DNA from 4 places in the Bradyrhizobium sp. CCBAU 45389 genome. Region 2 is predicted to be linked to each of the others. Evidence: predicted binding sites of a transcription regulator. Region 2 holds the regulator's gene; each other region holds the start of a gene.
What was found. Region 2 encodes PhoB, which activates phosphate uptake and scavenging genes when phosphate is short. Its sites were predicted from a motif close to TGTCATNNANCTGTCAT; they were not measured.
Positions count from the first base shown of each region.

Region 1 (3,342 bases), on a different contig from region 2:
GCCGGGAGGCCGGGGTTTTTGTTTGGGGCCGCGGTGGCAGCCACATACGCGGTGTCATCGCCCGCGCAGGCGGGCGATCCAGTATTCCAGAGGCAGTCGTGATTAACCGAGAGGCCGCGGGTACTGGATTCCCCGCCTTCGCGGGGAATGACGGCGGAGAAAGTGGTGGCTAAGCTCGCAATGACGGAGGATGTGGGATGCGCCCAGGCCCCTTCCAGCGCCCGCGGGAAGGCTCTAATCTTGCCCTTATGTCCGCACCTGAAATCAGGCCCACGACCGAGGCCGACCTTCCCGCAATCACCGCCATCTACCAGCAGGCCGTCCGCGAGGGCACGGCGACGTTCGAGTTGGATCCGCCCGACCTCACTGAGATGACGCGCCGCTACCGCGCGCTGGTCGACGGCGGCTATCCCTATTTCGTCGCGATCCTCGACGGGCGCGTGGCTGGCTATGCCTATGCCGGCGCCTACCGGCCGCGGCCGGCCTACCGCTTCACGGTGGAGAACTCGATCTATCTCGACCCGTCCTTCCACCGCCGCGGCCTCGGCTCATTGCTGCTGGAGCGGCTGATCACCGAATGCGAGGCGCGCGGTTTTCGCCAGATGATCGCGGTGATCGGCGATTCCGCCAATGCCGGCTCGATCGGCGTGCACACCAAGGGCGGCTTCAAGATGATCGGCACGCATCCCAATGTCGGGCTGAAATTCGGCCGCTGGCTGGATACGGTGATGATGCAGCGCGACCTCGGCGAGGGCGCGCGCACGGTGCCGACAAAATAGCGCAGTCCCGTAGCCCGGGTGAGCGTAGCGATACCCGGGAACATCATAAGCAAAGACCCGGATGTCGCTTCGCTCATCCGGGCTACGAAGACTTCGCCACATCACCGGTGTCGTAGGGTGGGCAAAGCGGAGCGTGCCCACCATCTGCGGCGATGGAGAAGGGACGTGGGCACGGCGCGTTGCGCCTTTGCCCACCCTACGGCACCGTTCGCTTGGCTACACCACCGCCAATTTCCGATCGATCACCAGCAGCACGCGCTCGAGTTCGTGGCCGCGGCGCAGAATCAAACCCGTCGCCGAGATCACGCTGTACATGCCCTGCTTGCGTGCAAGGCGCGGATCCTTCTCGATGCGATAGATCGGCACTTCCGAGGCGCGGCGAAACACCGAGAACACCGCCCGGTCCTTCAGGAAGTCGATGGCGTAGTCGCGCCACTCGCCGTCGGCCACCATGCGGCCGTAGAGATTGAGAATACGATGCAGCTCGAGCCGGTTGAAGGTCACCCGGTTCGCCTGCGCGTTCGCAGCGGCGGGATACGCCGCCGCGCGCTGCCCGCTTGGATCGGCATCCTCCGGCATCAGACTCATGGGAAGCGCCTCCTCATCGCACGGCATGACCGCGTCCGCGAAAACCGTCCCCGGAACCGCGGATCATGACAGTTGCATGATTGCGCCAACCGCTGTCCTCCGCAAGGGCTCTCGATGGAACCCGGGAAAAGTGCCCTAAAGAGTCTCTAAAGGGTCTGGGGGCTCAACCGATGGAATCGGGTACGGACCAGACCACACGCAGGGGTGGAAATCCGTCGCGACGAACCGTCACGGGATCGTGCTCAAGAATCTTAGTCTCGCCGCTTTTCCGCCCAGCGCCTGCCGCCCTGCATTGCGAAAAGAACGATGTGCGTTGACCCGGTCCTTTCGGTTCCGGATTCCTCAGCCCCCAGCCCCCCGGGGTCGAACAGGATCGGGTCTGTACGCGCGACAAGGAGGGCCAACGCGAGTTGGTCCTTTTTTGTTTGTGTCGGGATGTTGCTGGGCTCGACGAACTCTCCCTCATCCGCGCGAGTACTTTCCCTCCTCATCCTGAGGAGCCGCGAAGCGGCGTCCCGAAGGATCGAGGCCGAGCTGCATCAGCGGGGCCTTGCATGGTTCGAGACGCGCGCGAGGGCGCGCTCCTCACCGTGAGGAGCGAAAGCGAATGCGACGCTAGGGAGAATCAGTGCAGCGACGTGTACGCCGCGCCGAGCATCGGGCCCGGCCTCTCGCGGCTGCCGTCCTGGACGTAGACCACCGCACCGTCGACGCCGTCGCGCGTAAGGTTCTCGATCGGCACGGTCCAGCTCTCCGGGCGACCGGTCCAGTCGCCGACCTTGAGCAGGTTGCGCACCACGTTGTGATAGGTGATCTGCTGTCCGCGATTTTCGCCCTTGGCGATCGAGATCGGCACCGACTTGGAGATCGAGCAGATCCAGACCTCGCCGTGCGAGACCGCCGGCTCCTTGCTCGCGGCCACCGACACGTTGATCTGCTTGCCCGAGAGCGACATCGTCACCGGCACGCTCATCACGCCGATGCCCTTGTCGGTCTTGCCGATCGCGTTTTCGATGCCGGCGCGATCGCTGCCGATGACATGCGTCGAGCCATTCACCACGACCTGCGGCGTGTAGACCTCGCGGTCACCGCGCATGCGCGAATAGGCACGCTGCCGTGCAGAGAAACGCGAATCCGCCAGCGTGTCCTTCCAGCCGAGATAGTCCCAATAATCGATCGGCATGCTCAGCGCGATGATCGAGGGATCGCTGGAAAGATCGCCGATGATCTTGTCGGCGGGCGGACAGGACGAGCAGCCCTGCGAGGTAAATAATTCGACAACGGCGCGGGGATCGGCGTGGGCGGGACGGATGACGGCGACGATTGCACAGATGCCGAGTGCTCCCGACCAGAGGGCACCGGACCAACGTGAAATCAGGGGAGAAGCCGTCATTGTTGTCATGTCGAACGCCGCACACCAAAGCTCGTGGGAGGGGGAATCTTATCGATTGATGGTCACCGTAGTCTTACGGGGCGCGGCCTGCTCAACCATCCAGGAAACCGTGCCAGGCCGATTTTCGCCAAGCCGATTTTCCGCCGGATGGGCCCATCCAAAGCATGCCGCAAACGCGCGAAGGCGGCCTTGTGATAGGCCGCCTTCGTTTAACCTTCTACTCACGTCGCAGTGAGCCACCGTTCACAAATTCGCGCTTAGGCCGCGAGCTTGCGCAGCACGTAGTGCAGAATGCCGCCGTTACGGTAGTAATCGAGCTCATCCAGCGTATCGATGCGGCAGAGCAGCGAAACGCGCTGCAACGAGCCGTCGCCGGAGACGATCTCCGCGGTCAGCTTCTGGCGCGGCTTGAGATCGCCGACCAGACCGCGCAGCGTGACCTTCTCGTCGCCCTTGAGGCCGAGCGACGACCACGAGGTGCCCTCCTCGAAGGTCAGCGGCAGCACGCCCATGCCGACCAGGTTGGAGCGATGGATGCGCTCGAAGCTCTGGCAGATCACGGCGCGCACGCCGAGCAGACGC
Region 1 covers NZ_LBIY01000081.1:75,416-78,757, forward strand. Annotated here, with positions in the region: gene XH79_RS12780 (GNAT family N-acetyltransferase) at 249-779, shown strand; gene XH79_RS12785 (DUF2794 domain-containing protein) at 996-1,367, opposite strand; gene XH79_RS12790 (DUF1223 domain-containing protein) at 1,993-2,769, opposite strand; gene acnA (aconitate hydratase AcnA) at 3,018-3,342, opposite strand, start outside.
Region 1: the regulator PhoB is predicted to act here: its motif matches at 1,433-1,449, upstream of XH79_RS12785 (DUF2794 domain-containing protein).

Region 2 (3,342 bases):
ACGCGCTCACGCAGCGCACCATCAACCGGCCCGGAAAACGAAACGTGCCGCCTTTTAAGGGCGGCACGTGACACTATCTTATGCCGGGGAGAACGGGTGTCAATGCCGCCCGAAAGCCTCGCGAAACGCTGAATCCGTAGTCTTGCGGTGCCGGATTTGCAGGGTTTTTGCCACGGAACATGTGGAAGCGAGTCGGCTGACTCTTGCGCGTGAGTCACGCCATATTGTAGCGTTTGGCTTGTCAGATACGACATCTCGTGCAGCAGTTCTGATCCTCTAAGTCCTCATGTACCGGCGTAAACGTTCGGGCGTTCTGGTTACGCCCGGCGAGCCTTAAGGGATTCTGGCGGCACGGGTTTTTCGAGGCTTAGGCATTCGCCGCAAGGCGCCAGGACGGCAGCCGCACGGCGAGGGAAGAGGGTGCAATGACGGTTTTGACCTGGTCCGACGATCGCGTCGAGCAGCTGAAAAAGCTCTGGGAGGCCGGATTGTCGGCCAGCCAGATCGCAGCCGAGCTCGGCAACGTGACCCGTAATGCCGTGATCGGCAAGGTGCACAGGCTCGGCCTGTCCGGCCGCGCCAAGAGCCCCTCATCGGCAGCTCCCCGGCCGCGCAAGGCGCGTCCCGCTCAGCACATGATGAGGGTCAGCCGCCCCATTGCGCGCGGCAACACCGCGCTGGCGCAGGCCTTCGAGGTCGAGGTCGAGGCGGAGCCTGTCACCTACGACAACGTGGTGCCGATGAGCCAGCGGCTGTCGCTGCTCGAATTGAACGAGGCGACCTGCCACTGGCCGGTCGGCGATCCCTCGAGCCCGGATTTCTTCTTCTGCGGCGGCAAGGCGCTCTCCGGCCTGCCCTACTGCGCCCAGCACTCGCGCGTGGCCTATCAGCCCGCGGCGGACCGCCGTCGCGCGCCGGCAAAGCCGGGCACGCGCTGAGTTTGTTCTGAGATCAAGAAGCAGCCGTCGCATGGCGACGGCTCAACACACTCCGCTGTCGTCCCGGCGAAGGCCGGGACCCATAACCACCGGCAGACGTGGTTACAAAGACTCGGAGTTACCCTCTTTGCACAACAATTACGCCCTGGGGTTATGGGTCCCGGCCCCCGTGCGCAATTGCGCACTAGGCCGGGACGACACCGATGTTGTGGCGGCAGCTCTCTAAAACAGCTTACGTCTGCTCGGCCTTCGCGAAGCGGTCGTCGAGCGCATAGCCGGCGCCGCGGACGGTGCGGATCGGGTCCTGCTCGCGGCCGAGATTGAGCAGCTTGCGCAGGCGGCCGATATGAACGTCGACAGTGCGCTCGTCGATGTAGATGTCGCGGCCCCAGACGCTGTCGAGCAGCTGCTCGCGCGAGAACACGCGGCCTGGATGCTCCAGGAAGAACTCCAAGAGGCGATATTCGGTCGGACCGAGATCGATCGGCCGGCCCGAGCGCGCCACGCGGCGCTTCTCGCGGTCGAGCTCGATGTCGCCATAGGCGAGCACGGTGGCGAGCCGCTCGGGGCTGGCGCGCCGCAGGAGGCCCTTCACCCGCGCCAGCAGCTCCGGCACCGAGAACGGCTTGACGATGTAATCGTCGGCGCCGGTGGCAAGCCCGCGCACCCGCTCGCTCTCCTCGCCGCGCGCGGTGAGCATGATGATCGGAAGCTGCTTGGTCTCGGGGCGGGTGCGCAGCCGCCGGCACAGCTCGATGCCCGAGAGGCCCGGCAGCATCCAGTCGAGCACGATCAGGTCGGGGATGTGCTCCTTGAGGCGGGTGTCGGCGTCGTCGCCGCGCATCACCGTCTCGACGTCATAGCCGTCGCCTTCGAGGTTGTAGCGGAGAAGCTCGGTGAGAGCTTCCTCGTCCTCAACCACCATAATGCGTGCGCCCATCGGCTCGTCGCTCCTTAAGTCTTCAGGTATTCGGGACCGTCGTGGCGAAGGTCGTCATGTCGCCCTTCGGCCGCTTGTCGGTGATGGCCTGGCCCTCGATCATGTAGAACACGGTCTCGGCGATGTTGGTGGCGTGGTCGCCGATCCGCTCGATGTTCTTGGCGCAGAACATCAGATGGATGCAGAACGAGATGTTGCGCGGATCTTCCATCATGTAGGTGAGGAGCTCGCGGAACAGCGAGGTGCAGATGGCGTCGACTTCCTCGTCGCCCTTCCACACCGCCATCGCCGCCGGCAGATCGTGCGCGGCATAGGCGTCCAGCACCGACTTGACCTGCTGCTGCACGAGGTCGGTCATGTGTTCCAGGCCGCGGAACAGCTTCAGCGGATGGAAATCGGTCTCCAGAGCGGCGACGCGCTTACCCATGTTCTTGGCGAGGTCGCCGATGCGCTCGAGATCGGTCGCAACGCGCATGGCGCCGACGATCTCGCGCAGATCCACCGCCATCGGCTGGCGGCGGGCGATGGTGAGCACGGCGCGCTCCTCGATGCGCTTCTGGAGCGCGTCGAGATCGGCGTCGGTGGTGACGACGCGCTGGCCGAGCGCGACGTCGCGGCGGATCAGCGCGCCGACGGAATCGACGATCATGCGCTCGGCGATGCCGCCCATCTCGGCGACCAGGCGGGTGAGTTCCTGGAGGTCGGTATCGAAAGCCTTTGCGGTATGTTCAGAACCCATGTCCTGTCTCCTCAGCCGAACCGGCCGGTGATGTAATCCTGCGTGCGCCGATCGCTCGGCGACGTGAAGATCTTGCTGGTGTCGTCGAACTCGATGAGCTCGCCGAGATACATGAAGGCGGTCTTGTCCGAGACGCGCGCCGCCTGCTGCATGTTGTGGGTGACGATCGCGATCGTGTAGTTCTCGGACAGCTCCTGGATCAGCTCCTCGACCTTGGCGGTCGAGATCGGGTCGAGCGCCGAGCAGGGCTCGTCAAACAAGATCACCTCAGGACGCACCGCGACGGTGCGCGCGATGCAGAGGCGCTGCTGCTGGCCACCCGAGAGCGACAGGCCCGAGGCGTTGAGCTTGTCCTTGACCTCGTTCCACAGCGCGCCGCCGCGCAGCGCCTTCTCGACACGGTCGTCCATCTCGGACTTCGAGATCTTCTCATAGAGGCGGATGCCGAAGGCGATGTTCTCATAGATCGTCATCGGGAACGGCGTCGGCTTCTGGAACACCATGCCGACGCGGGCGCGCAGCAGGTTCAGGTCCAGCTTGGGGTCGAGGATGTTGGTCTGGTCGAGCATCAGCTGACCGGTGACGCGCTGGCCCGGATAGAGGTCGTACATCCGGTTGAAGATGCGCAGCAGGGTCGACTTGCCGCAGCCCGACGGCCCGATGAACGCGGTGACGCGGTTGGTGCCGAGCGTCAGGTTGATGTTCTTCAGCGCGTGGTGCTCGCC
Region 2 covers NZ_LBIY01000073.1:19,334-22,675, reverse strand. Annotated here, with positions in the region: gene XH79_RS08895 (GcrA family cell cycle regulator) at 426-938, shown strand; gene phoB (phosphate regulon transcriptional regulator PhoB) at 1,171-1,878, opposite strand; gene phoU (phosphate signaling complex protein PhoU) at 1,901-2,617, opposite strand; gene pstB (phosphate ABC transporter ATP-binding protein PstB) at 2,629-3,342, opposite strand, start outside.

Region 3 (3,342 bases), on a different contig from region 2:
GACCGGAAGGAGCTGTTCGGTCATGGCGGAATGTTATCGCGGCCAGTGAGGCCCGGGCAAGACACCTCCGCGCGATGCGTCCTGGTTTTCAGGCTACGAAACTAACCGGCTCCGCCCCATTCCTGCCCGATATCACCGCCCCGACCGCCTGGATGCTGTCGATGAAGACCCGCGCCGAGGCCTCCCAGGTGTAGTTGGCGGCGAATTCGACGCAATCCTGCCGGGAGACACCGAGCGCGGCGAAGCAGGCACTGCGCAGATCGTGGTCGAGAGCGCCGACCGGTGCATCGCCGATGACGTCGCGGGGACCCTTCACGGGGAAGGCCGCGACCGGCAGGCCGCTCGCCAGCGCCTCCAGCAGGACCAGGCCGAACGTGTCGGTCTTGCTTGGGAACACGAACACGTCGGCCGCGGCATAGATTTCCGCCAGCGCCTCGCCGTGCTTCTCACCGAGGAAGATCGCATCGGGATAGGCCTCTTCGAGCGCGGCGCGCGCCGGGCCGTCGCCGACAACCACCTTGGTACCGGGCAAATCGAGGGCAAGGAAGGCCTCGAGATTCTTCTCCACCGCGACGCGGCCGACCGACAGGAACACCGGCGCCGGCAGGCAGAGATCGACAGCGCGAGGGTGGAACAGGCCGGTGTCGACGCCGCGCGGCCACAGCACGACATTGTCGAAGCCGCGCTCGGTCAGTTCGTGGGCGAGCGCCGGCGTCGCCGCCATGACGGCGCGGCTGGGCGCATGGAAACGGCGCAGCGCCCGCCAGATCAGCGAGCCCGGGACCGGCACGCGTGCGCGGACATATTCGGGAAAGCGGGTGTGGAAGCTGGTCGTGAACGGCAGCTTGCGCTGGCGGCAATAGCGGCGGACCATCAGGCCGATCGGCCCTTCGGTCGCGATGTGGATGCTGTCGGGGCGCGCCTCCTCGATCAGTCTCGCGATCCGCGCCGGCCGCGGCATCGCGAGGCGCACGTCGCGATAGCTCGGCATCGCGAAGGTGCGGAACGATTGCGGCGTCAGGAACGTGAACTCGACGCCAAGACCTTCAACGCTAAGCCCCTTGGCGGCATCAGCCAGCTTGGTCAGCGTCCGAACCACACCGTTGACTTGCGGGTGCCAGGCGTCGGTCGCGACCAGGATGCGCATCAAGTGGCCCTTGTCATGCAGCTCTGGCTGCGACCTGCGGGACTTCCGCCGGCTTCTGCAAATGATCCGCCCAGGTGATGATCTCGAAATGGCCGTCGTCATGCTCGACGAGGGCCGTGCAGCTCTCGACCCAGTCGCCGCAATTCATGTAGCGGATGCCGGCCTCGTCACGGATCACGGCATAGTGGATGTGGCCGCAGATCACGCCGTCGGCGTCGTGGCGCCGCGCCTCGGCGGCCAGCGCCTGCTCGAACGCACCGATATAGTTGACGGCGTTCTTGACCTTCTGCTTGGCCCATTGCGACAGCGACCAATAGGGCACGCCGAACATGCGGCGGAAGAAGTTGACGAAGCGATTCATCTGGATCGCGAAGTCGTAGGCCTTGTCGCCGAGATGGGCGAGCCAGCGCGCGTTCTGCACCACGAGGTCGAAGATGTCGCCGTGGATGACGAGGTAGCGCTTGCCGTCCACGCCGGTGTGGACGGTGTTCTCGACCACGTCGATGCCGCCGAAATGCGTGCCGTAATAGTTGCGCAGGAACTCGTCGTGATTGCCGGGGATGTAGACGATCTTGGCGCCCTTGCGCGCCTTGCGCAAAAGCTTCTGGACGAGGTCGTTATGCGATTGCGGCCAGTGCCAGCTCGATTTCAGCGCCCAGCCGTCGACGATGTCGCCGACGAGGTAGATCGTGTCGGCATCATGGTAACGCAGGAAGTCGAGCAGAAGGTCGGCTTGAGAACCGCGGGCTCCGAGATGAACGTCGGAGATGAACAACGTGCGAAAGCGCCGCTCCGGGCTCTCGTCACTCACATCGTAACTTCCCATGCGCCAGCCTGTAACAATGTCCCGTGACAGGGGGATGACCGATTGAACCCTTGAGGCACCTTCAAATACGAATCACGCCTTGCCTCGCCCTCCCCCGCGAATATCAGTCGCATGCGACAATCAGGCGACATGGCGCCGCAGCGGTGCCCGCAAGACCACGGAACCGCAGCGAGGATGATGAAATTTGGCTCGGTCGGCTCTTACCTCCCCTGGAGGGGTCCGGGACGAGCGTAGCTCGCCCGTGGTCGATCGCGCGCAGCGCGAGCGGGGTGGGGTGATCTCTCCACGCGGGCACTGTTCGAGGTGGAGAGACCGTCACCCCACCCCGCTGCGCATTCCGCTTCGCTGCATGCGCAGCGACCCTCCCCCTCCAGGGGAGGGTAAGAGCGGGACGCCGTCAGTAAAATTTGTGGAAATGATGGATCGGCCCGTGGCCGTGGCCGACGCTGAAGCGGTCAGCGGCTGCGATCGCCGCGCTGATCCAGGCCTTGGCGTTGCGCACGGCGTTTTCAAGGTTCTCACCCTTGGCGAGCCCCGCGGCGACCGCCGAGGACAGAGAGCAGCCGGTGCCATGGGTGTTGCGGGTTGCAACGCGCGGCGCCGCGAGCGCGGTCGTGCGTCCGGAGGTGACGAGATAGTCGATGCTCTCGGCGCCCTCGCCGTGCCCGCCCTTGATCAGGACCGCGCTGCAGCCGAGCGCCAGCAGCCGGCGCCCCTGGGCTTCGATCTCGGCCTCGCTCGCCGCAATGTGCTCGCCGAGCAGAGCCGCGGCCTCCGGCAGGTTCGGCGTGATCACCGAGGCCAGCGGCAGCAGTCTCGTGTGCAAGGCGTCAACGGCTTCGGACGCCAGCAGGCGGTCGCCCGACGTCGCCACCATCACGGGATCGAGCACGATGTGGCGCGGCTTCCAGCGCGACAGCGCGGCCGCGATCGCATCGATGCTGTCGGCCTGGCCGACCATGCCGATCTTCACTGCGCCGATGTCGAGATCGGAGAAGACCGCATCGATCTGCGCGGTGACGAACTCGGCCGGCACGGCGTGAATGCCGGTGACGCCGCGCGTATTCTGCGCCGTCAGCGCCGCGATCACGGAGGCGCCGTAGACGCCGAACGCCGCAAAGGTCTTCAGATCGGCCTGGATGCCGGCGCCGCCGCTGGAATCCGAGCCGGCAATGGTGAGCGCGACCGGCGTCATCGCCGGATGACTTTCGTTTGAGAAGGACACCGCCATGCCCTGTCCTAGCGCGCCACCGATGGGTCAGCAAGCCGGGCCGTGGGATGGGCCAGCGAATCAAGCACAGAGCGACCTCGACCGGACCGCGTGTCTTCCCGCAACCGTGCACATTCCGCCAACATAGGACCTCGGCAT
Region 3 covers NZ_LBIY01000098.1:100,021-103,362, forward strand. Annotated here, with positions in the region: gene XH79_RS36495 (threonine/serine dehydratase) at 1-24, opposite strand, end outside; gene XH79_RS36500 (glycosyltransferase family 4 protein) at 89-1,147, opposite strand; gene XH79_RS36505 (UDP-2,3-diacylglucosamine diphosphatase) at 1,161-1,973, opposite strand; gene thiD (bifunctional hydroxymethylpyrimidine kinase/phosphomethylpyrimidine kinase) at 2,371-3,168, opposite strand.
Region 3: the regulator PhoB is predicted to act here: its motif matches at 1,997-2,013, upstream of XH79_RS36505 (UDP-2,3-diacylglucosamine diphosphatase).

Region 4 (3,342 bases), on a different contig from region 2:
CGACTTGACGCGGATGTTCTCCGACAGGCCGGGAATGCCAGGACGCAGGCAACAGATACCGCGCACCACGAGCTCGACCTGCACGCCGGCCTGCGAGGCCTCGTAGAGCGCGTCGATGATATCGGGGTCGACCAGCGCATTCATCTTCATCCAGACCGCGCCGGGACGGCCGTGCCGCGCATGCGCGGTCTCGCCCTGGATGTGCTCGATGATGCGCTTGCGCAAGGTAAGCGGCGAGACCGCCATCTTTTCCAGATCGCTCGGCGCCGCATAGCCGGTGATGAAGTTGAACACGCGCGCGGCATCGCGCCCGATGGTCGGATCCGAGGTGAAGTAGGAGAGGTCGGTATAGATACGCGCGGTGACCGGGTGGTAGTTGCCGGTGCCGGTGTGGACGTAGGTCGTGAGGCTGCCGCCCTCGCGGCGTACCACCATCGAGAGTTTCGCGTGCGTCTTCAATTCGAGGAACCCGTAGACGACCTGCACGCCGGCGCGCTCCAGGTCGCGCGCCCAGCGGATATTGGCCTCCTCGTCGAAGCGCGCCTTGAGCTCGATCAGCGCGGTGACGGACTTGCCGGCCTCGGCAGCCTCGGCGAGCGCGCGCACGATCGGCGAGTTGTTGGAGGTGCGGTAGAGCGTCTGCTTGATCGCGACGACATCGGGGTCGCGCGCGGCCTGCTGCAGGAACTGCACGACGACGTCGAAGGACTCATAGGGGTGGTGGACGATCAGGTCCTTCTGCCGGATCGCGGCAAAGATGTCGCCGCCATGCTCGCGCACGCGCTCGGGGTGGCGCGGCACGTAAGGAGTGAATTCGAGGTCGGGCCGGTCGAGGCGGGTGAGCTGCGAGAGCTCGTTCATCGCCTGCACGCCGTCGACCAGGAACACCTCGTCGTCGGCGGCCGAGAGCGCGTGCTGCACGAAGCTGCGCAGCTCTTCCGGCATCTTGGCGTCGATCTCGAGCCGGATCACCGATCCGCGGCGGCGGCGCTTCAGCGCGGTCTCGAACAGGCGGACGAGGTCTTCGGCCTCTTCCTCGATTTCGAGCTCGGAGTCGCGGATGATGCGGAAGGCGCCCTGGCCGTGCAGATTGTAGCCGGGAAACAGGCGGTTGATGAACAGCCCGGTGGCCTGCTCCAGCGAAATGAGCCGGACGGTCTTGCCTTCGGACGGCAACCGGATGAAGCGGTCGATCTTGCCGGGCATGCGGATCAGCGCGTTCATCTGCCTGCCGTCGGCGGCGCGGGTGAGCTGGAGCGCGATGGTGAAGCCGAGGCTCGGAATGAACGGGAAGGGGTGGGCCGGGTCGATCGCCAGCGGGGTGAGCAGCGGGAAGACGTTGTTGAGGAAGTAGTCCTCGACCCAGGTCCGCTCCGCCTTGGTGACGTCCTTGCCGTCCACCAGAACGATGCCGACATCGGCCAACGTGCCGCGCAGATCACGCCAGATCGCCTGCTGGTCGGAGGCAAGCTGGGACACCGTGCGGTTGATCAGCGCGAGCTGCTCGGACGGCGTCAGGCCGTCGGGGCTGCGCTCGGCGATGCCCTCGCGCACCTGGGCCTTGATGCCGGCGACGCGGACCATGAAGAATTCGTCGAGGTTGTTTGCCGAAATCGACAGGAATCGCACCCGCTCCAGCACGGGATGGCTGGGATTGACCGATTCCTCGAGGACGCGGCGGTTGAAATGCAGCCAGGACAGCTCGCGGTTGATGAACCGTTCGGGGCTCGATGCGATCGCCGGAAGGCCCTCGGTTTCCGGGGCTTTTTCTTTTGTTTCAACGGCTTGCGCTGAGTCCATGAGAAGTCGATCCATCCAGTTCACCCCAATTTGCGACCTATGCGCAAAACCGGCGGGAGCATGTGTTAGAGCGATGACGTTTCGATGACATTGATGTTCCGCGGTTCCGCGCAGTCAAGCGGCGTCGGGACCCGGGCGGGGGTCAGGCGTCCCGCAGCAGCTCGGCGGCCAGCGCCCTTGTGACCGGGCGGCCGAGGCGCAGGGCCTCGCTGTCGAGCAACTCCACAGCCTGCCGGGCCGCCGCGGAGGACCGCTCCAGCCGGGTGGCGAGGTAGCCGACCACGCTCTCGTCCACAGTGAGCTGGCGGTCGGCGCAGAATTTGACGATCAGGCCGCGGAACAGCTGGTCGTCGGGCGGCAGCAGCGCGACCACAGGCACAGTGCGCAGCCGCGAGCGCAGATCGCGGAGCTCGATCTCGAGCGAGGCCGGCGCGTCGCGTCCGGTGAAGAGCACGTAGGCGCCGTCCTCGCGGGCGAGGTTCATCAGGTGGAAGAGGGCGCGTTCGTCAAAATCCCCGGCCTTGAGATCCTCGACCACCAGCGCGCCGGTGGCGAGCGCGGCCGGAACGCCTGCGGCGGTCAGTCCATTCGCCGTCGTCGAGCGCGCGCCGGCTTCCTCCGCCCAGATCGCGGCCAAATGGCTCTTGCCGCTGCCTTCGGGGCCGGCCAGCCACATGATGCGGTTCGGCCATTCCGGCCAGCCGTCGATCAAGGCGAGGCCGGCGGCGTTGGCGGGTCCTTCGAGGAAATTGTCCCGGCTGAGGCTCTCCGCATGCGGAAGCGAAAACGCCAATTGTCGGGGGTGAACGCGGCCTGCCACGCTAGCTTTGCTCCATGCCGGCGCGCCGGCTTCGTTTTGAGAGATTCGACTTCATCGCGCGGGCGTTGGCCTTTGCGGGGCCGCCTCCCAGCTCATTTGGCCTCGATCGTGCTCATGTGCCGCAGCCACTCCACGAGATAGAGCGACACGGAGGAGAGCGTGAAGACCGTGACGAGGCCCATCATGATCATATCATAGGGCGCAGGCTTGAAGCCGAAGGCAAGAGATGCCAGCACCAAGGCGGCGTAGGCGACCTGGGCGGCTGTGTTTAGCTTGGATACTTTCGACGGCTTCATCTCGACCGGCTTGTCGAACAGCCAGGACACGATCACCGCAGTGACGATCATGATGTCGCGCGACACCACCAGGATCACGACCCAGCGCGGGATGTCGCCCCAGATGCCGAGGGCGAGATAGATCGAGACCAGGAGCGCCTTGTCGGCGAGCGGGTCCAGCAGGGCACCGAGCTCGCTGCGCATGTTGAAGCGCTTGGCCAGGAAGCCGTCGACGGCGTCGCTGATGCCCGCGATCAGGAAGACGGCGAATGCCACCTCCATTTGGCTCGACACGATGGCCCAGACGATGATCGGGACCAGCATGATGCGGCCCAGGGTAATGATGTTCGGAATACTCACGCGGCGCTTCCCGGCACCCGGCCTGACCTCGAATCCGGCCCCTTGGAGGCTGAACCGGTTGATATCTACATAGTACGCCCGGGAGCG
Region 4 covers NZ_LBIY01000094.1:200,537-203,878, reverse strand. Annotated here, with positions in the region: gene XH79_RS26325 (RNA degradosome polyphosphate kinase) at 1-1,800, opposite strand, end outside; gene XH79_RS26320 (DnaA ATPase domain-containing protein) at 1,943-2,620, opposite strand; gene XH79_RS26315 (CDP-alcohol phosphatidyltransferase family protein) at 2,713-3,255, opposite strand.
Region 4: the regulator PhoB is predicted to act here: its motif matches at 1,874-1,890, upstream of XH79_RS26325 (RNA degradosome polyphosphate kinase).